One region of the Streptomyces sp. NPDC058051 genome, then DNA from elsewhere that is predicted to be linked to it. Evidence: riboswitches for the same ligand, from Rfam matches in the RefSeq annotation. Region 1 holds a riboswitch; each other region holds the start of a gene.
The links. A riboswitch is a leader RNA that binds a small molecule or an ion and turns the genes downstream of it on or off. The one in region 1 is predicted to bind cobalamin.
Positions count from the first base shown of each region.

Region 1 (9,655 bases):
GCCGGACGGCGGGCGGAACCTGGGCGGTACGCCCGTACCCCCGCGCGTCCATCGAGGCCGCCACCGCGACCGATCGCTCCAACGCGCCCTCCAGGACCGGCAGTCCGATCTGGAGGACCGCCGTGACGCCGCCGGTCGGACGGCCCCGCAGCCGCCGCGCGGTGCGCAGCCGCACCACATCGGCGACCATGTTCGGCGCGAACGTCATCGCGACGACGACGGCGACCCCCACCTCGTACAGCGCACCCGGCAGCGACTTCAGCAGCCGGGCCGGGTTGGCGAGCGAGTTCGCCGCGCCGACGCAGATCAGCAGCGCGGCCAGCTTCGCCCCGTCGTACAGGGCGAAGACCAGCTGCTCGGCGGTGACCCGGCCGCCGATCCTGACACCCTTCGCCCAGTCGGGCAGCGGCACTTCGGGGAGGGTGAACACCGGGTGCGTCCCGGGGATCGGCGAACCGAGGAAGACGGAGAAGAGCAGCCGCACACCGATGACGAAGAGCCCGATCCTGATGAACGCCCCGTACGAACGGGCCCACGGCGCGTCCGTCCGGCGCGCCGCGACCACATAGCCCGCCACCCCCACCAGCAGCCCGAGCAGCAGTGGGTTGGTGGTCCGGGACGCCGCGGTGGCGAGGCCGAGGGCCCACAGCCACCAGGCCCCGGCGGGCAGGGCGTTGCTCCGGGTCGCCCCGGGGGCGCGCAGCGGGCGGCGCGACCGCGCGGTGCCGGTGACGCCCGTGGCCGGGGCGGTCATCCGCGGCGGCGGCGGGCCTGCGCGACGGCGGCGATGCCGAGGAGGAGAACGGCGCCGACCCCGACCAGCACTCCGGCGGACGGTCCGCCGCCCGAGCTGTCCGAGCTGTCCGAGGCGGCGGAGGCGTCCGAGGAGTCCGAGGCTGCCGGGGGCGCGGACGCGGCGGGCGCCTGCCCGCCGTCCCCCGAGACCTGCTCGCCGCAGCCCGAGGCCGGGTAGCCGGATATGGCGCAGAGGAGGGCGTCGCTGCTGTAGCGCAGCGGCTTGGCCACCGACGCGAGCGCTTCCGCGGTGCTCGCGTCCGGGGCGACCCGCGCGCACGCGGTGCGCAGCGCGGGCGGAGTCTCGCCGGCCGGGGCGTCCGCCGCGGTGCCCGGGTCGATGACCAGCGCGACCCGCTTGGTGCCGTCCTCGGCCGGGGTGTCCGCGCAGATCTCCGCGAAGTCCGGGGAGCTGCGCGGATTCGCGGAATCCTGGGAGTCCTCGCTCACCGAGAACCGGAAGCCCTGCACCGCGCCGTCGTCCGGCCGGACCAGGGACGGGCCCTGCGTGGCGTACGTCCAGTCCGTGCCGGAGCCCTCCCAGAACGACCAGTACCGGTACCCGGCCGCCTGGGCCGTCCCCGTGCCGAGCACGGCCAGGACGGCGCCGAGGACCACCAGGAGAGCGGCGGCCCTTCCTGCCCGCCTCACAGCTGCTGGCTCTTCCGGCGGCCGCTGATCAGGAAACCGGCGCCCGCGCCGACGACGAGGCCGATACCGACGTACCACCACACGCCGCCGATCACATCGTCCCCGCTGTGGACCTGGTCCTTCTCGGTGGGCACGTAGCCGGTGTCGGCGGACGGGTCGGGTGTGGTGACGGCCGCGGGGACGGGACCGGTCGCGTTCAGCCGGTCGACGAGGTTCACGCCACCGAAGTCGCGGGCGTCGGCACCGGCCGCGTGTGCGGCCAGGACCAGTTGCGCGTAGGCGGCGGGACCGTTCTCCTCCGCCCAGGACCCGGAGTTCTTCTTCAGCCAGGCCACGGCCCCGGCGGCCTTGTCCTGGTGGCCCGCCGCGGACAGGGCGACGACCGCGTCCGCGGTGTTGCCGAAGTCGGGCTGCGGGGTGGAGTCGTCGGCGCCGGGCATCGGTGCCAGGTCCAGATGGCCGTTCGCGGCGAGGGCGTTCGCGAGGTAGTGGGCGCCGTTCTGGGCGGCCTGCTCGGGCGTGAGGCCGGTGCCCGGGTGGCAGGTGGGCGCCTTGGTCGCGGCGTTGTCCCCGACGGCCAGGGCCTTGCCCATGGTGCCGAGCACGGCGGCGGCGGTGGCGTCCGCGTTGGCCGCGAGCTTGCCGGCCTTGTCGGGCTGGTAGGCGAAGGCGCCGCCGTCCTTGCCGCCGCACGGGATCGCGAGCGCGAGCAGCGGGGCGTAGGGCGTCTTGCCGCCGTGCGTCGTGATGTCCCCGAGCCGCTGCCCCTGCCGGGCGAGGGCGCCGATCACCAGCGAGGTGGAGTTGGCGTCACTGGGCGCGCCCGCGGTGTAGCCCCAGCCGCCGTCCTCGTTCTGTACGGCCTTCAGCCGGCGCACCGAGTCGTTCACGGTCTCCCGGTGGCCGCCCACCTCGACGAGCGCCTGGACGGCGACCGCGGTGGCATTGGTGTCCAGCACCGTCTTCCCGGTGCACGGCTGGGAGACGTCCGGCCGGTACGAGGCGTACGCGCCGTCGGCGCACTGCTGGGCGATCAGCCAGTCCACCGACTTCGTCGCGGGCGTGACGCCCTCGATCCGCTGGGCGAGGAGGGCCAGTGACTGCCGCCAGACGCCGTCGTACGTGGGGTCCTTCGTGCCGTACAGCCCGGAGGGCGACGCGGCGGACGGCGAGGGCGACGGGGACGGTGCCGCGACCGCGGCCGGAGCAGTGGCCGCACAGAGCACGGTGGCGGTGGCGGCGAGCGCTGCTGCGCTGCGGCGTACGGTCATGGCGGGCGGGGCCTCTCCTGCGCGGGGAACCGGGCACAGGCACGCTCACGCACCAGGCTCCGGCTCCGTATACCTCGACGGTGCCGACCACCGGGGTTCCGGTGGTGCGAGCCGGTCACAACCGCAGGCAGGGCATTCCGACTCACCGTCTGCGACGACGGCTCACGGCTGCGTGGTCAGTGCCGGATTCGCACCGGCTTCCCCCTGGACGGGCATGATGACGACCCGCACACTCTACCGGTCGGGGCCGGAGCGCCCGGGTGGAGGCGGTCACACCCCCGACCCCGGTGCCCCGCCGGTGGTCCGTCACGCCGCGATGTACGTCACCGGGTCGTTCGGTGGTCCGTCACGCCGCGATGTACGTCACCGGGTCGCTCCCCGCCACCGCCTCCGCGCGGCCCAGCTTCACCAGCCGCCGCAGATGCGCCTCGGCCTCCGAGACGGCGATGTTCCGCGAGCCGTGCGGGATCTGCGCCCAGGGCCGGTTCCACTCCATCCGCTCGGCCAGCTCCCACGGCGTCAGGGGGGTGACCAGCAGTCCGAGCAGCCCGGTCAGCCGCTCCTCGTGGTGGTGCAGCAGTTCCCGCACGCGCCCCGCGGCATCCGTGAACGCGTACTGGTGGGCGGGCAGCACCTCGGCGGCCCCGAGCCGCCCGACGCGCTCCAGGGAATCGAGGTAGTCGCCGAGCGGATCGGTGACCGTGGCGTCGTCGGGGTCTTCGTAGAGACCGATGTGCGGGCTGATTCCGGGCAGCAGGTGATCGCCGGAGAAGAGCCGGCCCCGGCCGGGAAGATCTCCCGGATGCTCCTCCTCCAGGTGGAGGCAGACGTGGCCGGGCGTGTGCCCCGGCGTCCAGACGGCCCGCAGCGCGCGCCCCGCCAGATCGAGCAGCTCACCGGGGACGATCTCCCGGTCCGGAACCGCGGCCCGCAGCCCGGGCAGGGTGCGCATCCGGCCGCCGGCCATGGCCGCCCGCAACGGCGCGAGATGCTCCTCGGGCGCACCGACCGCGGTGAGCTTCGCCGCGAGGTACGCCGACCAGGTGTCCGGCCGGGACTCGTGGGTCCGGCGCACGATCGCGGTGTCGGCGGCGTGCATGGCGATCCAGGCCCCGGACGCCTCGCGCACCTGCCCGGACAGGCCGTGGTGGTCGGGGTGGTGGTGGGTGATGACCACACCGTGGATGTCGCCGACCCCCGTACCGACGGCGGTGAGCCCGGCGGTGAGCGTGTCCCACGCCTCCGGATCGTCCCAGCCCGTGTCGATCAGGACCGGGCCGCGACCGGTGTCGAGTACGTGCACCAGGGTGTGCCCGAGCGGGTTGTCCGGGATGGGGACCTTGATGCTGTGCACGCCCCCGCCGTGATCGGTCACCTGCGTCATGGGCTCCCCCTCTCTCCGCGCGGCATCGCTCCGCACGACATCGCTCCGCGCGACCTGGTCGGCGTACCGGACGTACGGCTGTGCGGTGCACCGCGCCCACTGTAACGAGAACTTGTTCCAGTTGACCCCCCGGTCGGCCAACTGTTCGGCCCCGATGCCCTCGTGGCCGTCCGGCGGGTGGAACCGGTGTGTCGTCGGCGCGGGCGGGCCCGTCGCGGCCGTGGACTCCTGGAACTGGAACTGGTATCAGTTCTGACACGGAGTCAGGTAACGTGCCGGGTCGCGGGAGGCAGCAGCCATGACCGAGCTTGTCGAACACGGAAAACTGTTCATCGGCGGGGAGTTGGTCGATCCGCTGGGCCGGGACGTCATCGAGGTCGTGTCGCCCCACACCGAACAGGTGATCGGCCGGGTGCCGCACGCCTGCGCGGCGGACGTGGACCGGGCCGTCGCCGCCGCCCGGCGGGCCTTCGACGAGGGGCCCTGGCCACGGATGACCGTGGACGAGCGGATCGAGGTGATCACCCGGATCAAGGACGCGTTCGCCGTGCGGTACGAGGAGATCGCCCGGATCATCAGCTCGGAGAACGGCACCCCGTACACGTCCGGCGTGATGGTGCAGGCCCTCGCGGCGATGATGGTGTGGGACGCGGCGATCACCGTCGCCCGCGGTTTCCCGTACGAGGAGCGGCGCGACGGGGTGCTCGGGCCGCTGCTGGTGCGCCGGGAGCCCGTCGGGGTGGTCGCGGCCGTGGTGCCGTGGAACGTTCCGCAGTTCACCGCCGCCGCCAAGCTCGCGCCCGCGCTGCTGGCCGGCTGCTCCGCCGTCCTCAAGGTCTCGCCCGAATCCCCGCTCGACGCCTACGTCCTGGCGGAGATCGCCGCGGAGGCGGGGCTGCCGGAAGGGGTGTTGTCGATCCTGCCGGCCGACCGCGAGGTCAGCGAGTACCTGGTCGGGCATCCCGGCGTCGACAAGGTGTCGTTCACCGGGTCCGTCGCCGCGGGGCGACGGGTGATGGAGGTCGCCTCCCGCAACCTCACCCGGGTCACGCTGGAGCTGGGCGGCAAGTCCGCCGCCGTGATCCTCCCGGACGCCGATCTGGACACGGCCGTCGCGGGCATCGTCCCCTTCGCCTGGATGATCAACGGCCAGGCCTGCGTCGCCCAGACCCGCATCCTCGTGCCGCGCTCCCGCTACGACGAGATGGCCGAGGCGTTCGCCGCCGCCGCGGGTGCGCTGAAGGTCGGCGACCCGCTCGACCCCGCCACCGAACTCGGCCCGCTCGTCGCGCGGCGCCAGCAGCAGCGGTCGCTCGACTACATCCGGATCGGCCAGGACGAAGGCGCCAAGATCCTGACCGGCGGCGGCCGTCCGGCCTCCCAGGAACGGGGCTGGTACGTCGAGCCGACCCTCTTCGGTGACGTCGACAACTCCATGCGCATCGCCCGCGAGGAGATCTTCGGCCCCGTCATCTGCCTCCTGCCGTACGGCGACGAGGACGAGGCGGTACGCATCGCCAACGACTCCGACTACGGCCTCAGCGGCAGCGTCTGGACCGCCGACACCGCGCACGGCGTCGACATCGCCCGCCGGGTCAGGACGGGCACGTACAGCGTGAACACCTTCAGCCTCGACATGCTCGGCCCGTTCGGCGGCTACAAGAACTCGGGCCTGGGACGGGAGTTCGGCCCCGAGGGATACGCCGAGTACTTCGAGCACAAGATGATCCATCTGCCGGCCGGATACGAGGGGGCGTGATGGGGGACCGCTGGGCAGTGGAGGTCGACCGCCGCGTCTGCATCGGCTCCGGGATGTGCGTGAACCACGCACCGGGCGGATTCGCGCTGGACTCCGCCCGGCAGTCCCACCCGGCAGCCCCCGAGACCGACGCCAACGAGAAGGTCCTCGCCGCGGCCGAAGGGTGCCCCGTCGAGGCGATCACGATCACACTGACCGGCTCCGGGGAGGTCGTCTTCCCACCGGAGGAATAGGAGCGGGACCGGCGCGCGGACTGCGGCGCGTCCATCCGGGCACGCCCTGATTCTGCCGGATCCGGGGACGGGACGGGCTCCGGAAGGCGGCCGGGCGCGGTGTGCCCGGCCGCCTTCCGGGACGAGTGTGCTCAGGCCGCGCACCCCGTGTCGGCGAGCACGAAGTACCCCGTCGGCGACTCCTTCAGCGTGTGCGTGACGAAGACGTTGTACAGGCCCATGTTCTCGTCCGAGCCGTTGGCGTACACGTAGCCGCCCGTGGTGTGTGCCCGGCCCGCCGCCACGTGCGCGTAGTTCGTCGCCGTGAAGCACCGCGCGGGTGTGCCGCCGGACGTGGTCGCCGTCACCGGGGACGAGGCGGTGCCGGGCGTGCCCGATCCGTCGACCGCCGCCACCGTGTACCGGTAGGCACTGCCGGCGGTGAGGCCCGTGTCCGTGTACGTCGTGGAGGCGGGGGAGGCGACCTTCGTACCGTCGCGGTAGACGGCGTACGAGGCGGCGTCGGCGACCGCGTTCCACGACAGTGCGGCGCTGCTCGCCGTGACGCCCGTGACCTGAAGGCCGGAGGGGGCCGGGAGTTGCTCGCCCCCACCACCGGGTGCGCCCTGGTCCAGGCCCCAGAAGACGCCGGTGTAGTACGTCGAGCAGAGGGCGTTCAGGAAGTAGGCGGCCGTCGAGCCGCACTGCCCGGTGCCCGAGCCGGGGCTCACCGCCAGGCCGTGCCCCATGCCGGAGACCGAGTACGTCTGGACGGCCGGATTCCCGGAGGCGTCGTTGTACGTGCTGCGCGTCGTGCTGCCGGGCAGGGTGTCCGTGGCCGACGGCGTCTGGCCGATGCCCCAGACATCCGTCCACTGGTCGCGCAGGGCCGTGGCGTTGGCCGGGTACACCGTGTAGTCGGACGTGCCCTGCCAGATCGCCACCCGTGGCCAGGGGCCCGTGTAACCGGGGTAGGAGGCGCGGACCTTGTCGCCCCACTGCGCGGGCGTCAGCTTCTGCGGGCCCGTCTGGCAGCCGGACGCGGCCGCCTGGCTCGTCGCGCACTGGGCGGGCAGCCCCGAGGCCACGGAGCCGCCCGCGAACACGTCCGGATACGCGGCCAGCAGGTCGGCGGTCATGCCGCCGCCCGCCGAGAGCCCGGTGACGTACACCCTGCGGGAGTCCGAACCGTACTGCTGCTTCGCGTAGTCCACCATCTGCACGACCGAGGCGGCCTCGCCCCTGCCCCTGCTGTCCTCGGCCGGGTCGAACCAGCCGAAGCAGGACAACGCGTTGTTGGCGGACGTGGTCTGCGGGAAGACCACGGCGAAGCCCCACAGATCGGCGTACTCGGGCCAGCCCGAGTGGCTGTAGTAGTCGGTGGCCGTCTGCGTGCACCCGTGCAGGGCGACCACCAGAGGGGCGTTCGCCGGCAGAACGGCGGGAGTGTACGCGTACATCTGGAGGTTGCCGGGGTTCGTGCCGAAGCCGGTGACCTGTTGCAGTCCACCGGCCGCGGCGGCGGGCTGGGCGGCGGTCGCGGTGCTCAGTATCGCGGCGACGAGGGCGAGAGCGGCCGTGGAGGCGACGCGCCTGAGCAGGCGTCGCAGGATCGGTGGGCGCACGGGGGCCTCCCTGTACGGAACGGTGCGGACAGTGCGGGACGGGTGCGTTCCTGACGAGTGCGGGGCGGACGCTATGAGGCGGGGTCCGCCGCGCCCATGGGGCCGGCGGACACTCCCCGGCCCCGACTGTGTGCGGTGCCGCTCTTGCGCGCCTTGACATGGAGCGCACTCCAGCACGCAGACTCACGCGGGACGCCAACGCCCGTACGGATACGGGCTGCTGGGAAAGGACCCCTATGCGCTACCGGACCATCGGCACCGACCCGGCCACTCGCCGCGAGGTGAGTGTGCTCAGCCTCGGCGCCATGCTGATGGGCACGATCACCGACGAGGCGACGTCGTTCGCGATCCTCGACCGCTACGTCGAGGCCGGCGGAACGTTCATCGACACGTCGAACAACTACGCGTTCTGGGTCGACGGCACCCAGGGCGGGGAGAGCGAGAAGCTGCTCGGCCGCTGGCGCCGCAGCCGGGGCGTCGGCGGTGAGATCGTCATCGCGACCAAGCTCGGAGGCCGGCCCAACGTCGCCTCCACCGCGTTCTCCCACGACATCGAAGGGCTCTCGGCCGAGGTCATCAGGGAGTCCGCGCGGCGGAGCCGGGAGAACCTCGGTGTGGACAAGCTGGATCTGCTGTACGCGCACGTCCAGGACCGTCGCGTACCGATGGCGGAGACCGTCGAGACCTTCGGGGAACTGGTCGCCGAAGGCACGGTCGGCCTGCTCGGGGTGAGCAACCACTGGGCGTGGCAGGTGGAACGGGCCCGTACGCTCGCCGCGTCCGCCGGCCTGCCGGGCTACGAGGTCCTGCAGTACCACCACAGCTACCTGCGGCAGCGCACGGACCCGCCGAGCCGGCGCTCCCCGGACGGCCAGGAGGGCGTGGCCGACGGGGCCCTGCTCAGCTATCTGCGGGCCGAACCCGGTCTCGTGCCGGTCGCGTACTCGCCCCTGCTGGCCGGTGCCTACGTCCGTGCGGACAAGCCGCTGGGCCCCGGGTTCGACCACCCGGGCACCCCCGCGCGCCAGGCGGCGCTCCGGAAGGTGGCCGAGGAGACCGGGGCGAGCGTCATCCAGGTGGTCCTGGCCTGGCTCCTCGGCGGAGACGTCCCGTTCGTCCCGCTGGTCGGTGCCTCCTCGGTCGCGCAACTGGACGAGAGCCTGGCCGCGGTGGACCTGGAGCTGACCGCGGAGCAGCGGGCGACGCTGGACGGCGCGTACTGAGGGACGGGGCGCGGCGAGGGGGCGGTGCGGGGCGCGGGGACGGGGAAGGGTGCGCTGAGGGGGCGGTGCTGGGCGCGGCCAGGGGGCGGGGAAGGGTGCGCTGAGGGGGCGGGGCGCGGGGGCTGGGGGAAGGGTGCGCCGAGGCAGCGGGACGGGGCGTTGCGCGCGGTGGCGGGCAGGGCGCGGTGACGGACCCTGCCCGGACCCGCACCATGTACGCCGCCACCATGCCGACACGCCGCGGTATGTGCACCGACTCCGTGTGACGTGGCCTTCGGCCTCCTTACGGTGACGAGCATGGAGACTCCCCAGAGCCCGGCCCCCGGGACCGCCCCGCATGCCACGTCGCATGCCGCCCCGCTCACCGTCCCGCCGCCCGGCACCGCCCTCCCGCCGTCGCCCGCGGACCGGATCCTTGCCGGGCGCACCGCCCTGGTGACCGGTGCCGCGAGCGGTATCGGGCGGGCCTGCGCACAGGCCCTGGCCGCGGCGGGTGCCCACGTCCATGTGGTCGACAAGGCCGCCGACGCCGCCCAGGCCCTGGCGGCGGCGATCGGCGGCACGGCGTGGGTGGTCGATCTCTCCGACCCCGACGCGGTGGACACACTGCCCGCCGACGCGGACATCGTCGTCAACAACGCCGGACTCCAGCACGTCGCCCCCGTGCACGAGTTTCCGCCGGACCGCTTCGCGCTGATCCAGCGCGTCATGGTGGAGGCCCCGTTCCGCATCTTG
Region 1 covers NZ_JBHVRW010000018.1:115,647-125,301, forward strand. Annotated here, with positions in the region: gene ACFVUT_RS25930 (energy-coupling factor transporter transmembrane component T) at 1-754, opposite strand, end outside; gene ACFVUT_RS25935 (SCO2322 family protein) at 751-1,446, opposite strand; gene ACFVUT_RS25940 (prenyltransferase/squalene oxidase repeat-containing protein) at 1,443-2,717, opposite strand; cobalamin riboswitch at 2,826-2,961, opposite strand; gene ACFVUT_RS25945 (MBL fold metallo-hydrolase) at 3,064-4,101, opposite strand; gene ACFVUT_RS25950 (aldehyde dehydrogenase) at 4,400-5,860, shown strand; gene ACFVUT_RS25955 (ferredoxin) at 5,860-6,093, shown strand; gene ACFVUT_RS25960 (PHB depolymerase family esterase) at 6,225-7,697, opposite strand; gene ACFVUT_RS25965 (aldo/keto reductase) at 7,934-8,920, shown strand; gene ACFVUT_RS25970 (3-hydroxybutyrate dehydrogenase) at 9,218-9,655, shown strand, end outside.

Region 2 (9,655 bases), on a different contig from region 1:
AGCGCGCGCACGGCGGTGGACTTCGCGGTGCCCTTCTCACCACGTACCAGCACCCCGCCGACGGCCGGCGAGACAGCATTGAGGAGCAGGCCGAGCCGGAGGTCGTCCTGGCCGACGACGGCGGTGAACGGGTAGGGGGTGCTCATGTGACGATCACTCCTTCAAAGGACTCATGGACGGCCGGCCGGTGCTGCGGCACCTGTTCGGCGAAGGCGGGGCAGTGCTCCCCGCCGGTGCGGGGACGGTCCGGACGTCGACACGCGGGGACACGACCCGGCCGACCGGATTCCGCCGACGCGGGGGCTCCACAGGAGGGAGTCACGCGTCCCCCTCCAGGTCTCCCTCAAGTTCGAGGTAGGTCGCCCGCAGGCGGTCCAGGGTCTCCTGGTCCGGCTCCGCCCACAGCCCCCGCTCGGCCGCCTCCAGCAGCCGCTCCGAAATCCCGCGCAGCGCCCAGGGGTTGGACTTCCGCATGAACTCCCGGTTCTCCGGGTCGAACACGTACTCCGCCGACAGCTTCTCGTACATCCAGTCGTCGACGACCCCGGCTGTCGCGTCGTACCCGAAGAGGTAGTCCACGGTCGCGGCCATCTCGAAGGCGCCCTTGTACCCGTGGCGCCGCATCGCCGCCATCCACCGCGGATTCACCACCCGCGCCCGGAACACCCGGTGCGTCTCCTCGCCGAGCGTCCGCGTCTTCACCTGGTCCGGCGTGGCACTGTCACCGACGTACGCCTCGGGCGACTCGCCGGTCAGGTGTCGCACCATGGCGACCATGCCGCCGTGGTACTGGAAGTAGTCGTCCGCGTCGACCAAGTCGTGCTCACGCGTGTCCACGTTCTTCGCCGCCACCGCGATCCGCCGGAACGCCGTCTCCATGTCCCCGCGCGCCGCCCGTCCGTCGAGCCCGCGCCCGTACGCGTAACCGCCCCAGACCGCGTACACCTCGGCCAGGTCGGCGTCGCTGCGCCAGTTCCGGGCGTCGATCAGCGGCAGCAGCCCCGCCCCGTACGCCCCCGGCTTGGACCCGAAGACGCGGGCCGTGGCCCGGCGCCGGTCGCCGTGCTCGGCCGTGTCCTCGTCCGCGTGCGCCCGTACGTAGTTGACGTCGGCCGGCTCGTCCAGCTCCGCCACGGCCCGTACCGCGTCGTCGATCAGCCCCACCACGTGCGGGAACGCGTCGCGGAAGAAGCCGGAGATCCGCACGGTCACATCGATGCGCGGGCGTCCCAGTTCGCCCGGCGGCACGATCTCGAAGCCGGTCACCCGCCGCGACGCGTCGTCCCACACCGGCCGGCAGCCCAGCAGCGCCAGGATTTCCGCGATGTCGTCGCCCTGGGTGCGCATGGCGGAGGTGCCCCACACGGTCAGGCCGACCGACTCCGGGTAGCCGCCCGTGTCGGCGAGATACCGGGCCACCAGGGAGTCGGCGAGCGACTGCCCGACCTCCCACGACAGCCGGGACGGAATCGCCTTCGGGTCCACCGAGTAGAAGTTCCGCCCGGTCGGCAGCACGTTGACGAGCCCGCGCGTGGGCGAGCCGGACGGACCCGCCGGTACGAAGCCGCCGTCGAGTGCCCGCAGGATGTGGCCGATCTCGTCCGTCGTCCGGGCCAGCCGCGGCACGACCTCCTCGCACGCGAAGCGCAGCACGGCCACCGCGTCCGGGAGTTCACGGCCCAGCACGTCCCGTACCAGCCCCGGGACGGCCCCGGCGTCCCAGCCGTTTTCCTCCATGCCCTCCGCGAGCCGGCGGCACAACTGCTCCAGCAGGTCGATCGCGTCGGCGCCGGTGCGCGCCGGGCCGTCGACCAGCCCGGTCAGTTCGGCCGGAACCTTCACCGCGGCCCCGGGCTCGGCCAGCAGCTCCTTCTCGCCGAGACCGAAGTGCTCGGCGATCGACGCCCGCAGCCCCGGCAGCGCGTTCGCCGTCCCGCCCCACACCTGCGAGGCGCGCAGCACGGCCAGGACCAGGTTGACGCGCGCCTCGTCGACCGGGCCGCCGCCCAGGATGTGCAGGCCGTCCCGGATCTGGACGTCCTTGATCTCGCACAGGTAGCCGTCGATGTGCATGACGAACGAGTCGAAGTCGTCGTCGCCGGGCTGTTCGTCGACGTGGAGGTCGATGTGCAGCTCGGCGGCCTTCACCAGCGTCCAGATCTGCGCCCGCACCGACGGCGCCTTCGTCGGGTCGAGATCGCTGACCAGCGCGTACTCGTCGAGCAGTTGCTCCAGCTTGGCCAGGTCGCCGTAGGTGTCGGCACGCGCCATCGGCGGCACCAGATGGTCCACCACCGTGGCGTGCCCGCGCCGCTTGGCCTGGGTGCCCTCGCCCGGGTCGTTGACGATGAACGGGTAGATCAGCGGCAGTTCGCCGAGCACGGCGTCGGGGCCGCAGCCGGCGGACAGGCCGAGGCCCTTGCCCGGCAGCCACTCCATCGTGCCGTGCTTGCCCATGTGGACGACCGCGTCCGCGCCGAAGCCCCCCTCCGACGTTGCGGCCTCCAGCCAGCGGTACGTCGCCATGTAGTGGTGCGACGGAGGCATGTCCGGATCGTGGTAGATCGCGATCGGATTCTCGCCGAAACCGCGCGGCGGCTGGATCAGCACCACCACGTTCCCGAACTGCAGGGACGCCAGGACGATCTCGTCCCCGTCCACGTACAGCGAGCCCGGCGGCTCGCCCCAGTGCTCCAGCATCGCGTCGCGGAGCCCCGGTTCGAGCCGGTCGAACCAGGCCCGGTAGTCGGCGAGCGGAACCCGTGCGGGGGCTGCGGCGAGCTGTTCCTCGGTCAGCCACTCGACATCGTGACCACCGGCGTCGATGAGCCGGTGGATGAGCTCGTCGCCGTTGTCCGGGTGCCCGTCGACCCCGTAACCGGCGTCGCGCAGGGCGTCCAGGACCCGCACCGCCGACACGGGCGTGTCCAGGCCCACCGCGTTGCCGACCCGGGAGTGCTTGGTCGGGTAGGCGGTGAAGACGAGCGCGATCTTCTTCTCGGCGTTCGGCTTGTGCGTGAGCACGGCGTGGCGCACCGCGATTCCGGCGACGCGCGCGGCACGTTCGGGGTCGGCGCGGTACACCGGTACGTCGTCGGGGCCCTGCTCCTTGAAGGAGAACGGGACGGTGATCAGCCGGCCGTCGAACTCGGGGATCGCGACCTGCATCGCCGCGTCCATGGGGGACAGCGCGGCGTCGGACGCCTCCCACGCGGCGCGTGAGGAGGTCAGGCACAGGCCCTGGAGCACCGGGACGTTCAGCTCGGCCAGCGCGCCGATGTCCCACGCCTCGTCGTCACCCCCCGCGGAGGCGTCCGACGCACGGGTGCCGCCCGCCGCGAGCACGGTGGCGACCAGGACGTCGGTCCGGCCGAGCAGTTCGTAGAGCCCGGCGTCCGCGCCGCGCAGCGAACCGCAGTACACCGGCAGGGCGTTGGCGCCACGCGCCTCGACGGCGTCGCACAGGACGTCGACGAACGAGGTGTTCCCGGACAGCTGGTGGGCCCGGTAGAAGAGCACGCCGACGGTCGGGCGGCCCTCGGTGAACGCGCGGTCGCCGTGCAGGCCCCACTCGGGCATCTTCTGCGGCTCGGCGAAGCCGTGGCCGGTCAGCAGGACGGTGTCGGAGAGGAAGCGCGCCAGCTCCACGAGGTTGCCGGGGCCGCCCTCCACGAGGTAGCGCAACGCCTCGGCGACGACCCCGGCGGGTACGGACGACTCGGCCATCAGCTCCGCGTCGGGCACGGCCTCGCCGCCCAGCAGCACGGTGGGGATGCCGGACGCCTTGAGGACGGCCAGCCCCTCCTCCCAGGCGCGCTTGCCGCCCAGGAGGCGGACGACGGCGACGGAGGAGCCCTCGATCAGCGCGGGGAGTTCCTCGCGCGCGTCGACGCGGGTGGGGTTGCCGATCCGGTACGGCGCGCCACTGGCGCGCGCGGCGAGGAGGTCCGTGTCGGCGGTCGACAGCAACAGCACGGTGCTCGTAGGGGCGTTCATGCGTGTGCTCCAGGTGCTCCGGGGGCGATGAAGGGAAGTCCTGACGGCGCGCCCGACTCGATGAGCCGCAGCAGCGCGTCCGTGTCCGCGTGTTCTTCGATGAGGTCGCCGAGGCGGTCGAGCTGTTCCTCGCGCAGCGCGGCGAAGCTGGTGTCGGGGGCGGGGACGAAGCGCCGTCCGGCGGCCCGGGCGACCTCGGTCAGGAAGCGGCGGCGGAACGCGTCGCTCTCCAGCGAGCCGTGCCAGTGGGTGCCCCACACGGCGCCGACCCGGCAGCCGTCGAGGAAGGGTTCCCCGCCGCGTACGTCCGCGACGCCGTGGTGGATCTCGTAGCCCTCGACCGGGGCGCCGAGCGCTTCGCCCACGGGGCGGGCGAGGGTCTTCTCCCGGTCGAAGCGGACGCGTACGGGCAGCAGGCCGAGACCGTCGACGTGCCCGGCCCTCGACTCGACCTCGTCCTCGATGTGTTCGCCGAGGATCTGGAAACCACCGCAGACGCCGAGGACCGGCCGGCCCTCGGCGGCGCGCCGCACCAGGGCGTCGGCGAGGCCGCGCTCGCGCAGCCAGGCCAGTGCCTTCACGGTGCCGCGGGTGCCCGGCACGACGACGAGGTCGGCGTCGGCCAGCTCCTCCGCGCGGTCCACGAACCGGACGACGACGCCCGGTTCGGCGGCCAGCGCGTCCACGTCGGTGAAGTTCGACATCAGGGGAACGGCACACACCGCGACGCGCAGCACGTCCTCGCCGTGCGGCGGTGCGACGACCGATTCGCGTACGGCCCCGCGCATCGAGACCCGCAGACCGTCCTCCTCGTCGATCCCGAGGCCGTGGGCGAAGGGCAGCACCCCGTACGTCCGCCGCCCGGTGATCCCGCGCAGCATCTCCAGGCCGGGTTCCAGCAGCGAGACGTCGCCGCGGAACTTGTTGACGAGGTAGCCGGCGATCAGCGCCTGGTCCTCGGCGTCGAGCAGCGCCGTCGTACCGAAGAACGAGGCGAAGACGCCGCCGCGGTCGATGTCGCCGACGACCACCACGGGGAAGCGCGCCGCCCGTGCGATGCCCATGTTCACGATGTCCGTGCGCCGCAGGTTGATCTCGGCCGGGCTGCCCGCGCCCTCGCAGATCACCGCGTCGTACGTGGCCCGAAGCCGCTCCAGGCAGTCCACGACCGTGCCGAGGAGCGCCTCCTGCCTGCCGCCGTGGTAGCCGCGCGCGCTCATCTCGCCCACCGGTCTGCCCATCAGCACGACCTGGCTGGAGCGGTCGCCACCGGGCTTGAGCAGCACCGGGTTCATCAGCGCGGTCGGCTCGACCCGGGCGGCCTGGGCCTGCATCGCCTGGGCGCGCCCGATCTCGGCACCCTCGCGGGTGACGAACGAGTTCAGCGACATGTTCTGCGCCTTGAAGGGCGCCACTTTCACGCCCCGGCGTACGAGCCAGCGGCAGATGCCCGCCGTGACGACGCTCTTGCCGGCGTCCGAGGTGGTTCCGGCGACCAGCAGCCCGCCGCTCATGTCCGTCTCCGTCCTGCGGTCCGTCGTCCCGCGGCCCGAAGGGCTTCGGCGGGCAGGCCCGCGTTCCGTCGTCCCGCGATGCGCCGTGCGGCGAGGCCGGCACCCAGTCGCCCCACCACACACACGCCGAGGGCGAGCACGCTCACCCGGCGCGAGAGCCGCACCGCGCGTTCGATGTCCTCGGTCTCCACCGCCCGGCCCGTCTCCCCGTTGAGGACGGGGCGGTGCTCGATCCGGCCTCCGTAGGCGAGGGTTCCGCCGAGCCGTACGCCGAGCGCGCCCGCGAACGACGCCTCCACCGGTCCCGCGTTGGGACTCGGGTGCTTGGCCGCGTCGGCCCGCCAGGCCCGCACCGCGCCCCGTGGCCGCCCGCCGGCGGCCACGGCCAGCAGGGCGGTGAGCCGGGCACCGGGCCAGCCCGCGAGGTCGTCGAGGCGGGCCGAGGCCCAGCCGTAGCGCCGGTGGCGGGGCGACTTGTGGCCGACCATGGCGTCGAGGGTGTTGGCGGCCCGGAAGCCGACGAGTCCGGGCACGCCGGCCAGCGCGCCCCACACCAGGGCGCCGACCACGGCGTCCGAGGTGTTCTCGGCCACGGACTCCACCACGGCGCGGGCGATCTGCGGTCCGTCGAGGGACTGCGGGTCGCGCCCGCACAGGTGCGGCAGGCGCTCGCGGGCCGACGCGAGGTCATCGGCGGCCAGCGCGGCCCCGATCGTGCGGGCCTCACGCCCCAGGGAGGTACCACCGACGACGGACCAGGTGGCGGCCGCGGTCAGGGCGACCGAGGCGGCGGGATGACGGCGCAGGGCACGGGTGACCAGCACGGCACTCCCCGCGGCGCCTCCGGCGCAGACGAGCGTGTGCAGCGCGCCCCACCCGCGGTGGTCGCGCCAGAGACGGTGCTCGACGCCCGCCGCGGCCCGCCCGAAGGCGGCGACCGGGTGTCCCCTGCGGGGATCACCGAACAGCAGGTCGCCGATCAGACCGGCCGTGGCGCCGTACGCGAAAACGCGATCGGCACGCATGGCTCAACCGGCGCTCACGCCTCGAAGGGTCCTCGTACAGGCGGCTCTCGTCGAGAGCATCGAAGCAACGGACGCACGGCAGCCAGGCATGGCGATATGTCCTCACTCAGGGTCCGCGCCCTGGATCGACGTGACGGGCGACGAGAGTCTCCTGGCTCCCGGATCCGCAGTTCCCCCGGCCTTCCAGCCCGCTCGCGCGTGCCGTGACTTCCGGTGTGGGGGACTGCTCCCCGGTGACAGTGGCGGGACCGCGCCGGATTCGCACCGGCTTCCTCTGCTGTCGCCGTAATTGGCTCCGGCAGTCCACCACGCTCCGCGAACGTCCGTCAACTTGCCGTTGACCTGCGGCGGTGCGGTGTGCTGTGCCCCACATCGGGCCGGAGCCACAACGCCGAAGGGCCGGACCCATGCCGAAGGACCGGACCCATGTCGTGGGTCCGGCCCGTCGGGAGCGTGCGGAGAAGGGGGATGCCTTGACGGAGGTCAGGCGACGATCAGATAGATCCCGTACGCGACCGCCGTCGCGCACAGCGCGAAGCAGACGTACGCGCCCGCGCGGGCCAGCAGCAGCGAGCCGCCGGAGCCGCCCTGCGCCGCCGGTTCGGGCTGCTTGGAGAGACCGACGATGCCCAGGGTGAAGAGACCCACCAGCGCGACGGTGACGACGAGGGAGACGCCGAAGACGGAGCCGAGGGCTGCCCAGTCGATTTTCATGCTGATTCCTTAGCCGGTCTGCCGGGGCGGCCGACCTAGACGGTGGCGGGTCGCGCCGGGTCCTGGGAGGTCGCGGCCGGAGCCGGAATGGTGGTCTTGAGATCCTGGGCGGCCGCCTGGGCGCCGGTGGGCGGCGGGCTGACGGCGGCGATGGCCGTGGTGACGACGCCCGCGGGTTCGGCTCCGTCGGCGGCGGGTGCGACGTCGCCGTGGCCGACCGGCTTGCGACGCGACACGAGCCATATCGCCCCGGAGCCCGCGAGCAGCAGCGCCGCGACGACGACGACACCCCACGTGCCCTGCTTGGTGAGGAACTCGGCACCGGCGCCGACCAGTCCCGCGGCCGGCAGGGTCAGACCCCAGGCGACGAACATCCGGGTGGCGGTGGACCAGCGGACCACGCCGCCCCGGCGGCCGAGCCCCGCGCCCATCACGGCACCGGAGCAGGACTGCGTGGTGGAGAGCGAGAAGCCGAGGTGCGAGGAGGCCAGGATGACCGTGGCCGCGCTGGTCTGGGCGGCGAAGCCCTGCGGCGGTTTGAGGTCGGTGAGGCCGCTGCCCATGGTGCGGATGATGCGCCAGCCGCCCAGGTAGGTGCCGAGCGCGATGGCCGTACCGGCCGCGACGATGACCCAGACCGGCGGGTTGGAGCCGGGGTGCAGGACGCCGCCGGTGACCAGGGCCAGGGTGATGATGCCCATGGTCTTCTGCGCGTCGTTGGTGCCGTGGGCGAGGGAGACCAGTCCGGCCGAGGCGATCTGACCGGCGCGGTAGCCCTTGGCGGTGGCCTTCTCCTGGGCGTCGTTGCGGATCTTCCCGCCGATCCGGTACGTCAGCCTGGTCGCCAGCAGCGCGGCCAGACCGGCGACGATCGGCGCGGCGAGCGCCGGGAGCAGCACCTTGGTGACGACGGTGCCGCCGTTGACGGAGGACCAGCCCGCCGACATCACCGCGGCGCCGATCAGGCCGCCGAACAGGGCGTGCGAGGAACTGGACGGAAGGCCGACCAGCCAGGTCAGCAGATTCCACAGGATGGCGCCGACGAGTGCCGCGAAGATCACTTCTGTCCGCAGCCCGTTCTCGTTGACGATCCCGCCGGAGATCGTCTTGGCGACCTCCACCGAGAGGAACGCGCCGACGAGGTTGAGAACGGCGGACATGGCCACCGCTGTCTTCGGTTTGAGTGCGCCGGTCGAGATGGTGGTCGCCATCGCGTTGGCGGTGTCATGGAAACCGTTCGTGAAATCGAACACTAGAGCTGTCACGATCACAATCGCGAGAAGCAGCGTGATGTGTTCCATTTACCCAGGCAATCGTTCGACGTCATTGGCAAGTGGACCGTAGGCAACCTGAGTGAACGGAAGATGAACTGGGAAGGGCGCTGTGGTGTCTCCTGTCGGGACCGGATTCCTCTTCCTGATCTCCGCGGCGCGGCGCGGTCCGCGCACGGAGCCCCACCGGGCCCGATCCACCCCCTGGCGCACCTTTTGTGAACGTCACCGGGTTGTGACCTTCCCGGCCGATCGCATGCCCGTTCGCCTCCCGGGCTGACAGGATCCTCGTATGAGTGATGACCGAGGGGACGCGATCGAACGGGCCTGGGACGCTGTCGTCGCCACCGCCCGCAGGACGGCGGCGGACGGCCTCGTCGTCGGGACCTCCGGAAACGTGTCGGCACGCGTCGGTGCGACGGTCCTGGTCACCCCGAGCGGAGTGCCGTACGACCGGCTCGGTCCCGGGGACGCCGTCGGCGTCGACCTGGACGGCAACCGCGTCCTCGGCGAGCTGGCCCCCACCAGCGAACTCCCGCTCCACCTCGCGGTCTACCGGAACAGCGAGGCGGTTGCCGTCGTCCACACCCACGCGGTGCATGCCACGGCCGTCTCCACCCTGGTCCCCGAGGTCCCCGCGGTCCACTACGCCGCCGCCCTGCTGGGCGGCCCCGTCCGGGTCGCGGCCTATGCGCGCTACGGGACGGAGGAACTGGCCGGGAACATGCTCGCCGCCCTGCGGGACCGCACCGGCTGCCTGCTCCAGAACCACGGAACCGTGACCTACGGAGCGACCCTGGACGAGGCGTACGACAGGACCGCCCAGCTGGAATGGCTCTGCCGGCTCTGGCTCACCGCGAGCTCCGTGCCCGGCCGCTCGCCCCATCTGCTCTCCCCGGCCCAGCTGAGCGACGTGCGGGAGGCGCTGAAGGGATACGGACAACCGGGCTGACACCGGACGGCCCCCGTCCGCTGGCAGGGTGCGGTGCACCCCGGGAGACTGGAGCGGTGCGCCCGGCAACCATCACGGCAGCAGCCGTCACCACGGTCCTCGGCGGCGGTGCGGCAGCGGCGGTCGCGGCCGGCCGGTACGCCAGCCACGCCGCCCTCAGGGCGCCCTCCGGACGACCGCTCC
Region 2 covers NZ_JBHVRW010000004.1:62,126-71,780, reverse strand. Annotated here, with positions in the region: gene ACFVUT_RS08300 (putative cobaltochelatase) at 1-146, opposite strand, end outside; gene cobN (cobaltochelatase subunit CobN) at 319-3,996, opposite strand; gene ACFVUT_RS08290 (cobyric acid synthase) at 3,993-5,510, opposite strand; gene ACFVUT_RS08285 (cobalamin biosynthesis protein) at 5,507-6,535, opposite strand; cobalamin riboswitch at 6,680-6,811, opposite strand; gene ACFVUT_RS08280 (hypothetical protein) at 7,019-7,249, opposite strand; gene ACFVUT_RS08275 (anion permease) at 7,285-8,550, opposite strand; gene ACFVUT_RS08270 (class II aldolase/adducin family protein) at 8,813-9,472, shown strand; gene ACFVUT_RS08265 (alpha/beta hydrolase) at 9,529-9,655, shown strand, end outside.
Region 2: it holds a riboswitch for cobalamin, as region 1 does, so the genes downstream of both, ACFVUT_RS08285 (cobalamin biosynthesis protein) here and ACFVUT_RS25940 (prenyltransferase/squalene oxidase repeat-containing protein) in region 1, are expected to answer to the same signal.

Region 3 (9,655 bases), on a different contig from region 1:
GTCGCCGTCTGCACCGGCAGCCGCGCGGTCGTCCCCGCACTGCCCGGCGTCGACGGGGCCCGCCCGTGGACCAGCCGGGAGGCGACGAGCGCCAAGGAGGTGCCCGGCCGCCTCGTCATCGTCGGCGGCGGCGTCGTCGGGACGGAGATGGCCACTGTCTGGCAGGCCCTCGGCGCCCGGGTGACGATGCTGGTCCGCGGCAAGGGACTCCTGCCGAAGATGGAACCCTTCGCGGGCGAGCTGGTCGCCCGCGCGCTGACGGAGGCGGGCGCCGACATCCGAACCGGAACCTCGGCGACCGCCGTACGGCGCGCGGTCCCGGACGGCCCGGTCACCGTGGAGCTGGACACCGGCGAGCAGATCGAGGCCGACGAGATCCTCTTCGCCACGGGCCGCGCCCCGCGCACCGACGACCTCGGCCTCGAAACAGTGGGTCTGAAGCCCGGTTCCTGGCTCGGCGTCGACGACAGCTGTCGCGTGGACGGCACCGGCTGGCTCTACGCGGTCGGTGACGTCAACCACCGGGCACTCCTCACCCACCAGGGCAAGTACCAGGCCCGCATCGCGGGCGCGGCGATCGCCGCCCGTGCCGCGGGCGCACCGACAGAGACCGGCCGATGGGGCGCCCACGCGGCCTCCGCCGACCACGCGGCCGTCCCCCAGGTCGTCTTCACCGATCCCGAGGCCGCATCGGTGGGCCTCACCCTCGCTGAGGCCGAGGAGGCGGGCCACCGTGTGCGCGCCGTCGACCACGACCTCGCCGCGGTGGCGGGCTCCGGCCTGTACGCCGACGGCTACCAGGGCCACGCCCGCATGATCGTGGACCTCGACCGTGAGGTCCTGCTGGGTGTCACCTTCGTCGGACCCGGCATCGGCGAGCTGCTGCACTCGGCGACGGTCGCTGTCGCGGGCGAGATCCCCCTCGACCGGCTGTGGCACGCCGTCCCCTCGTACCCGACGATCAGCGAGATCTGGCTGCGCCTGCTGGAGACGTACCGCGACGCGTAAGGGGCCCGTTCCTGTCCGGCGCTTCCCCGGGCGGGGCGCGCCTTCCCGTACCGTGCGCTCGTCGAAGACGTCGCGTCCGCCGATGCCGATGCCGATGCCGATGCCGATGCCGATGCCGACGGTGACGGGGCGTCATGTGGCCGTGCGGGCCGGGGACGTCGTTCACCGCCCCGCAGCGGTCGGTTGTCCGCCGGGGTTGCGGAGAGCGCGTCAGTCCCCCGCGGCGGAGGACAGCGGCTGCCCACACCGCAGATTCCACCGCCCGGACCGGCCGCTGAGCCCGGTCAGCGTCAACGGGGCGATGTCCAGCCGCCAGAACGCCAGGGTCGGCAGGCCGAGTGCCCGTACGATCACGGCCCGCACCACCGCGGGCTCGACGATCCCCAGCACCCGGCCGTCCTCCCCGTCGTACGCGGACTCCACGGAATCCAGCCAACAGGCGACCCGTGCACAGAACGTCAGCAACGACTCACCGCCGTGCCCGGCCGCCGAAGGATCGGTCATCCAGGCCGACACCGCCTCCGGCTCGCGCGCGCTCACGTCCACCAGCCGCTGCCCGCTCCACCGGCCCATGTCCCAGCCACGGAGCGCCGGTTCGAGTGCGGCACGCACACCCAACGCCTCGGCGGACCGGGCGCACCGCTCCGACGGCCCGCACACGTACCGGTCGGCCGCAGGCACCGCCGCCGCGGCCTCCCGGGCCTGTCGGACCCCGGCCGCGTCCAGCGGAGCATCGCCGTCGAAGCGGGCCTCGCGCAGCGCGGCGTTGAGCGCCGGTGAGATCAACATCACCTGGATCGTCATGACCGGGTCAACTCCCTGAACGGTGGCCCTTCTGGCCACCCCACCATGGCATCCGGGCGCCACTGCCCCGAAGGGGCCATGGCCGTGTCCGCTCCCAGCCGGTATCGTCGCAACGAACATGGCGAAGGTGTGACGGAAGTCCGGTGAGAATCCGGCACGGTCGCGCCACTGTGAACCCGTACCCGTACGGGAAGTCAGACCCAGCACCTTCGTCTCAGGCACCACGATCGGGACGCGTGTTCCCTCAGGAGGTTCTGCCATGGCACAGAGTGCTGCGCCCGCCACCGCCGTACCGGCGATCACCCCCATCTCCCTGAAGGCCATTGCCCCTTGGGCGGTCTTCTTCGGCATCCTCATGCTCGTACTGCTGTACTTCGTCGGCGCCGAACAGGGCGCCACCGCGGTCATCTCCGGCGAAAGCGTCCACGAGTGGGTCCACGACGGACGCCACCTCCTCGGTTTCCCCTGCCACTGACGTAACTTCCAACCAGGGAAAACCTCATGAACTCCATATCTGTCAGAGCCCTGCTCGTCCGCGGCATGCTGGCCGGCCTCGTCGCGGGCGCGCTCGCTCTGGTCGTCGCCTACTTCCTCGGCGAGTCCCGCGTCGACGCGGCCATCGCCCTCGAAGAGGCACACAGCCACAGCCACGACCACGGCGGCGGCGAGGAACTCGTCAGCCGCACCATGCAGTCCACCGCCGGCCTTGCCACCGGCGTGCTCGTCTTCGGGGTGGCGATCGGCGGCATCGCCGCTCTCGTCTACTGCTACGCCCTCGGCCGGATCGGCAGATTCGGCCCGCGGGCCACGGCAGCCCTGATCGCGGGCGCGGCCCTGCTGACGGTGTACGTCGTTCCCTTCCTGAAGTACCCGGCCAACCCGCCGGCCGTCGGCAACCCCGACACGATCGGCCGACGCACCACCCTGTTCTTCCTGATGGTCGCCCTCAGTGTGCTGCTGGCCGTCGCCGCCGTCATCCTCGGCAAGCGGCTGGCTCCCCGCCTGGGCAACTGGAACGCGACCATCGCCGCATCCGCCGCCTACGTCCTCGTGATCGGACTCTCGTACGCGTTCCTGCCCTCGTACAACGAGGTCGGAAAGGACTTCCCGGCCTCCCTGCTGTGGGAGTTCCGCCTGGCCACCCTTGCCGTGCAGGCCACGCTCTGGATCACCTTCGGCCTCGTCTTCGGCTGGCTGACGGAACGGCTTCTCGCACCGGGAGCCGGCTCCTCCAGGGCCGGAAACGGTGCTGCGGACCGGGCCGCCGTGGTGACCGGCTGACCGACACACCACCGACCACCGGAAGACGACGGACCCGCCGGGAGCTGCCCGGCGGGTCCGTCGTCGTGACCCGCGTGGCCGGACCGGCGGCCGGGGAGGGAGCGCCTACCGCCCGGCCCGCTGATCCCAGTCGATCCGGTAGTGCTTCAGGCGCGCGTCCACCTTCACCAGACGCATGCCGACGGCCGTCATGACGCGCTGGGACGCGAGGTTGTCCAGATCGGTGTCGCCGTGCACGCAGCGCACGCCCTGGTCGCGGGCGAACAGAAGCAGTGCGCGCAGCGCCTCGGAGGCATAACCCATGCCCTGCGCCGAGGGGACGAGGCCGTAGCCGATCGTGACCTGCCCGTTCTCGTCCGGCGCGCCGTGGAAACCCAGCCCGCCGATCACCAACCCGTCCTCGCGGCGCCGCATCTCGTACGAACAGAACGGGCTGGGGTCACCCGTCGTCGCACAGGTGTCGAGGAAACGCTCGGCCGCGGCCATCTCGCCGGGGGACGGGTACCCGGGCGCCCAGTGGGCGCCCTCTCCCGGCACGCCCGCCATCACCCGCAAGGCATCGGAGGCGCTCATCGGGCGGAGGAGGAGGCGGGAGGTCTCAAGGTCGGTCATGACCGAGTGAATTATCACGCGACCCCGAAGCGCGGCACCCGGATTGCGCGGTGGCGGCGGCGGTGTCGCTGGTCGACCTGCGCGTAGCAGTGCTACGGTAATCGCGTTAGCGTTGATTCTTTCGGGTCTGAATTCACGGCCGCCCGGAACAGGGGAGTACAGCCATGAGCGAGCAGCACGCCACAGCACGCCGGGTGGCGATCGTCACCGGAGGTTCCCGGGGAATCGGCCGTGAGAGCGCCGAGCGGCTGGCGTCCGACGGATTCGCCGTCGTCATCAACTACGCGGGAAACCGGGCCGAGGCCGAGTCGGCGATCGCGGCGATCACCGCGGCGGGCGGGCGCGCCATCGCCTTCCGGGCCGACGTGGCCGACGAGGTCGCGGTCTCGGCCCTCTTCGATGCCGCTGAGGAGTCCTTCGGCGGCATCGATGTCGTCGTGCACGCGGCGGGCGTGATGACCCTCGCGCCCCTGGCCGACATCGATCTGGACGCTCTGGACCGGATGCACCGCACCAACATCCGCGGGACGTTCGTCGTGGACCAGCAGGCGGCACGCCGCCTGCGCGAGGGCGGGGCGATCATCAACTTCTCCAGCTCCGTGCTGGCGCTGGCACTGCCGGGCTACAGCGCCTACGCGGCCACGAAGGGCGCGGTCGAGGCCGTGACGCTGATCCTGGCCCGGGAGCTGCGCGGGCGGGACATCACGGTCAATGCGGTCGCCCCCGGGCCGACCGCCACCGCCCTGTTCCTGGAAGGAAAGGACGAGCAGACCATCGCGAGTCTGGCCGACCGGACGCCGCTGGAACGTCTGGGCACGCCGCAGGACATCGCCGAGGTGGTCTCCTTCCTCGCCGGTCCTGCCCGCTGGGTCAACGGCCAGGTGCTGCGTGCCAACGGCGGCATCGGCTGACCGGCGCGGGCTCCGGCCCCGGAGTCCCGGCCGTCACGGACGCGCCCCCGTCTCGTGTGCAGTTGAGCGCGCCGGGGGCGGCCGGTGCTCCCTCTGCGTGATCGGGCGCACCGGGGCCGGCCTGCGTCTTTTCTGTGCGGCCGAGTGCGCCGGAGCCGACGTCGGCCTGCGCTCCTCTCGCGCGGTCGAGCCCACCCGGATCGGGCTGTGTCCCTCGTGCGGTCGAGCCCACCCGGATCGGGCTGTGTCCCTCGTGCGGTCGTCCGGCATCCGTTGGGGCGCCTTTGATAGCGTCCGAGCGATGAGCACACGAGCACGCATTCTGGAAGTCGCGGCGCGGCTGATCGCGGAGTCCCCGGACGGGGACATCTCCACCCGGGCCGTGTGCGAGGCCGCGCAGGTGGGTGCCCCGGCGCTCTACCGCCACTTCGGCGACAAGGAAGGCCTGTTGTCCGCGGTGGTGGACCACGGCTTCGACCAGTACCTGGCGACGAAGCGGCAGCGCGACGAGAGCACGGACCCCATCGCGGACCTGCGCAACGGCTGGGACATCCACGTCGAGTTCGCCCAGCGGAACCCCCATCTCTACCGGCTGATGAATTCACCGGCCATGCGCACTCCGCCGGCCGCGGCTCTCGAATCCCACCGGATCCTCACCAGGGATCTGGAACGGGCCGCAGCCGTGGGCAAGTTGCGTCTGGCCCCCGAACTGGCCGCGCAGATGGTGATGTCGGCCAGTGTCGGCGTGGCGCTGATGCTCGTCGCCCGCCCGGCCACCTTCCATGATCCGGGCATGTCGCGGCGGGTGCGCGATGCCGTGCTCGCCGCGGTCCTCACCCCGGACGTGTCCGGCGCATCCGCAGGCGCGGACGATACGGGGGCTGCCGTGTCCGAGGCCCAGGTGCCGTCCGCGGCGGCCCGGCTGAACGCACTGCTGCGGCAGTCGCCCGACCCGGCGCTCAGCACCGCTGAGGGCGCTCTCCTGACGGAATGGCTGAACCGCCTGTCGAACGTCCCCCACGATCGCTGACGAGCTCGTGCACGCCAGGCGGTGAGACGTTCAGCTCGTGATCGTTCATCAGGGCCGTGTGATGGGAACACGACTCGTGCCGCGACCAACCGCGACCATCCGAGACCGGAGGATCAGGGGTTCGTGGCCCGGCTCGGTGACATGCGGCAGCGGCGGCGCGTCGAGGACATCAGGGGAGGCCGAATGGCCCGGCCCCATCACGTGGTTGAGCATTCAGGCGGCCTGTCACGGTTCCCGCGCGCTGGTCGGGGCGACCACGACAGGCCGCGTCCCGATCAGAAGAGGCCGCCTCCCGCACGGATGGACTGGCCGGTGATCCAGGCACCGTCCTCCGAGGCGAGGAAGGCGACAATCGCGGCGATGTCGGTGGGTTCTCCGAGCCGTCCCAGGGGTGTTTGCGCACGAGTCGCAGCCAGCGCTTCGGCGGTCGCCCCTGCTTCCAGGGCGTCGGTGCGGGTCGCGCCGGGCAGGACGCTGTTGACGGTGATCCCCCGCGGGCCGAGTTCCTTGGCCGCCGCCAGCACGAGCTGCTCGCCGGCCGCTTTGCTGGCCGCGTACAGGCCGCTCGCCGGCCGTGCCGTCACCGTCGCACCGCTGGAGATCACGATGATGCGGCCCTTGTCGCGTATCCGGTGGGCGGCCTCACGCAAGGCCAGGAAGGTGGCACGCGCGTTGGTCACGAAGACCTGTTCGAAGTCCTCATCGGTGGTGTCGGCCAGGGAGGCGAACCGCGCGATGCCCACGTTGCCGACCAGGATGTCGAGCCCGCCGTAAGCCCGCTCCGTCTCCTCGAACAGACCGCGCAACTGCTCCGGGTCGGACACGTCCGCGCGTACCGCCGTTGCCTGGCCGCCCGTGCGCCGCACGGTGGCCACGGCCTCCGCAGCCGCATCGGCGTCGGAGCGGTAGTTCACCACGACTCGCGCCCCATCGGCGCCGAGCCGTTCGACGATGGCCCGGCCGATGCCACGCGACCCTCCGGTGACCAAAGCGACTCTTCCGGTCGGCATGTGCGCTCCATTCGTCGGCGTGATCCTCGGATACTAGCCAGCACGTGCAGGGTGGCGGTGGCGCGTGGTGACCTTGATCGTTGATCGCGCGGACGGCGGACGGCGGACGGCGGACGGGGGACGGGGGGAAACCGTGCGTGTGCAGAGCCGTTCGAAGCCGGCGGATCACGTGCTGGTGCGCAACGCGATCGCTGAACTCGTCAGGGGGAGAGGCTCGTTGTGGCACGAGCGGCACGGTTCCGTGCTCACGGCGCGCCCCGGGGAGCGGGCCGTGGGTGCCGGAGCGACGTGCGAACCGTCCGTCGTGCGGCCGAAGGCCGGGCCTTGCGCCTGGCCTTCGGCCGCACGACGGCAGTTCCGACGACACGACCTCTCGGCGCGATGCGCCTAGGACCGCGCCGGATCCCTGTCGAAGTCCCCGTCGAAGTCCCCGGAGAAGGCCGCCGCCATCCGCAGGTGACCGGTCGCCTCCGCGCTCCGCCCCTGGCGCTCCAGCGTGCGGCCGAGCATCAGCCGCGCGTACGGCTCGACCGGGTCGCGCTCCAGAACCGCCCGGAGCTCCGTCTCGGCCCTGCCGAGCCGAGCCGAGTGGAAGTAGGTCCGGGCCAGCAGCAGCCGCGGGGACACCTGCTCCGGTACCTCCTCGACCAGACCCTCCAGAATCCGGGCGGCCGTCATGTACTCCTTCGCTTCGAAGAACATCTGCGCACGGTCCCACCGGTCGGCGGCCGTACCGAACTCGAAGTAGGTGTCGCTCACTTGTCCTCCTTGTTCACGGACCGTCCCCGGGTCCGCCCGGTGCTGAGCCGGCTGCACGCTCAGCTGTTCTCTGCTCACACGAACATGCCCCATCGGTTGAATATTCCACTAAATAATCGGCGTCGGTACCGGCACCCGGCGTTCGTGCGGGAATAGGTTGAGGGCCATGAGCAATCTCGATCGCCAGGCCGCACTCTCCGTCTGTGGAGGACGGGGCTTCGTCGTCGCCGAGCCCGTACGGGAACTCCTCAGCCCGCGCCACGTCCGGCTGGGTGAGTCCACCGAGGTCCGCAGGCTGCTGCCCAACCTGGGTCGCCGGATGGTCGGCGCATGGGCCTTTGTCGATCATTACGGCCCCGATGACATCGCCGGCGAACCCGGGATGCAAGTACCGCCCCATCCCCACATGGGCCTGCAGACGGTCAGCTGGCTGCACGACGGCGAGGTCCTGCACCGCGACAGCCTCGGCAGTCTCCGCACGATCCGGCCGCGGGAACTGGGGCTGATGACCTCCGGCCGGGCCATCAGTCACTCCGAGGAGAGCCCCGCGTCGCATGCGAGGTTTCTGCACGGCGCCCAACTCTGGGTCGCCCTGCCGGACGCCCACCGCCACGCCGAGCCGCACTTCCAGCACCACACCGACCTGCCGACCGTGATCGCCCCCGGCCTCACCGCAACCCTGATCCTGGGCGAACTCGACGGCGCCACCTCGCCCGGGACCACGTACACGCCGATCGTCGGCGCCGACCTGGCCCTGTCCGGCGGTGCCGAGGCCCGCCTGCCGCTCGACCCCGACTTCGAGTACGCGGTGCTCTCGATGTCCGGCCGGACCGTGGTCGACGGCGTACCCGTGCTGCCCGGCTCCATGCTCTACCTGGGCTGCGGCCGCACCGAACTGCCCCTGCGCGCGGATACCGACGCGGGCCTCATGCTCCTCGGCGGCGAGCCCTTCGAGGAGGAGATCGTCATGTGGTGGAACTTCATCGGGCGTTCGCACGAGGAGATCGAGGAGGCTCGACGGGAGTGGACCGAGGGTTCGCGCTTCGGCGAGGTGCACGGTTACGCCGGCGACCGGCTGCCCGCCCCGGTGGTGCCGCCGGTGGCGCTGAAACCTCGGGGAAGAGTGCGCTGACCTGGCGCACTGGCGCGTGGGAAGCGTCCGTCGCCGCTTGCCGCTGTCCTCTCGCCGACGCCGTGAGGGGGCAGGCTGCGCCGGTCGTGTGAGCCGATGCACGGGAGGGTCGGCTGATGCCGGTGCAGGTTCCCGAGACCACGTCTGATCGAACACCTGTTGCCCCTTTGGTGGCGGACGCCGACCGTCGTCCGTGCCCGCCGGTGTGCGGTGGGTGCGTGCAACAAGGGTGAGCCGCAGCATGTGCGATGACCGGAGCGGTGCTTCCGGCTCCACTGCCGGTGCGCCGCCGGGTACGTAGCGGGGGAGCCGCCTGCTCGCCGATGACCTCGCCGGTGGACTGCCTACCCGGACCTGGCCGGACGTCCCTACGCCCACGTGCACCGGACCATCCGGCACACGGTTGTCACGATGCGCACCACTCAGGGGCGACGAACCTCTCTGTCACCACCATTGCCGACGGCAACGCACCTCGCTATGTTAATCGAAAATCACATCTGTGTGACAAGATCGATCACGCGTGGATCGTGCAACTCGTAAGTCTGGGAAGCCATCTCGAACCATCTGGCCCATCAGGGAAGCAGGTAAGTCAATGGAAAATCTCAGCAGGCGAAAAATTCTGTCCCTCGGTGTCGCACTCGGCCTCGTGGGTGTGGCGAACCCCGCCCGGGCGTGGGCGTCGACAGGCTCGGTGACTGGAGCCACCGCGGGGACCGGACCGGCGTGGATCTGGGACGACTTGGCGGACCCGCTGATGGTCTCGATGCTGGAGAACGGCCATGTGCCGACGATCAACACCGCATGGGCGTCGTGGGTGAACAACAACGACGCGCTTCCCAGCGGCGTACCGGCCGAATTCGCCGCCTACCTGGGGCAGGTCAACCAACTGCCCTCCTGGGCCGACCCCGTCAAGCTGGCCCGCGCCGCCGACTTCAACCGGCGCAGGGACACGTACCTCTTCATGCTGTACGGCCTGGGCAGCGGGATCATGAGCACCGTGATCCCGCGCGAGGCCAAGAGCGTCTACTGGTCCGCGGGTGGCGCCAACATGCAGGACCGGGCGGCCAAGACGTTCACGTTCGGCTACGACCTGTCCCAGTTGGGAGCC
Region 3 covers NZ_JBHVRW010000008.1:96,051-105,705, reverse strand. Annotated here, with positions in the region: gene ACFVUT_RS15585 (dihydrolipoyl dehydrogenase family protein) at 1-1,008, shown strand, start outside; gene ACFVUT_RS15580 (histidine phosphatase family protein) at 1,219-1,812, opposite strand; adenosylcobalamin (AdoCbl) riboswitch at 1,920-2,068, shown strand; gene ACFVUT_RS15575 (CbtB-domain containing protein) at 2,072-2,287, shown strand; gene ACFVUT_RS15570 (CbtA family protein) at 2,314-3,093, shown strand; gene ACFVUT_RS15565 (GNAT family N-acetyltransferase) at 3,199-3,705, opposite strand; gene ACFVUT_RS15560 (SDR family oxidoreductase) at 3,870-4,616, shown strand; gene ACFVUT_RS15555 (TetR/AcrR family transcriptional regulator) at 4,918-5,646, shown strand; gene ACFVUT_RS15550 (SDR family oxidoreductase) at 5,922-6,656, opposite strand; gene ACFVUT_RS15545 (tetratricopeptide repeat protein) at 7,044-7,415, opposite strand; gene ACFVUT_RS15540 (pirin family protein) at 7,582-8,547, shown strand; gene ACFVUT_RS15535 (oxygenase MpaB family protein) at 9,140-9,655, shown strand, end outside.
Region 3: it holds a riboswitch for cobalamin, as region 1 does, so the genes downstream of both, ACFVUT_RS15575 (CbtB-domain containing protein) here and ACFVUT_RS25940 (prenyltransferase/squalene oxidase repeat-containing protein) in region 1, are expected to answer to the same signal.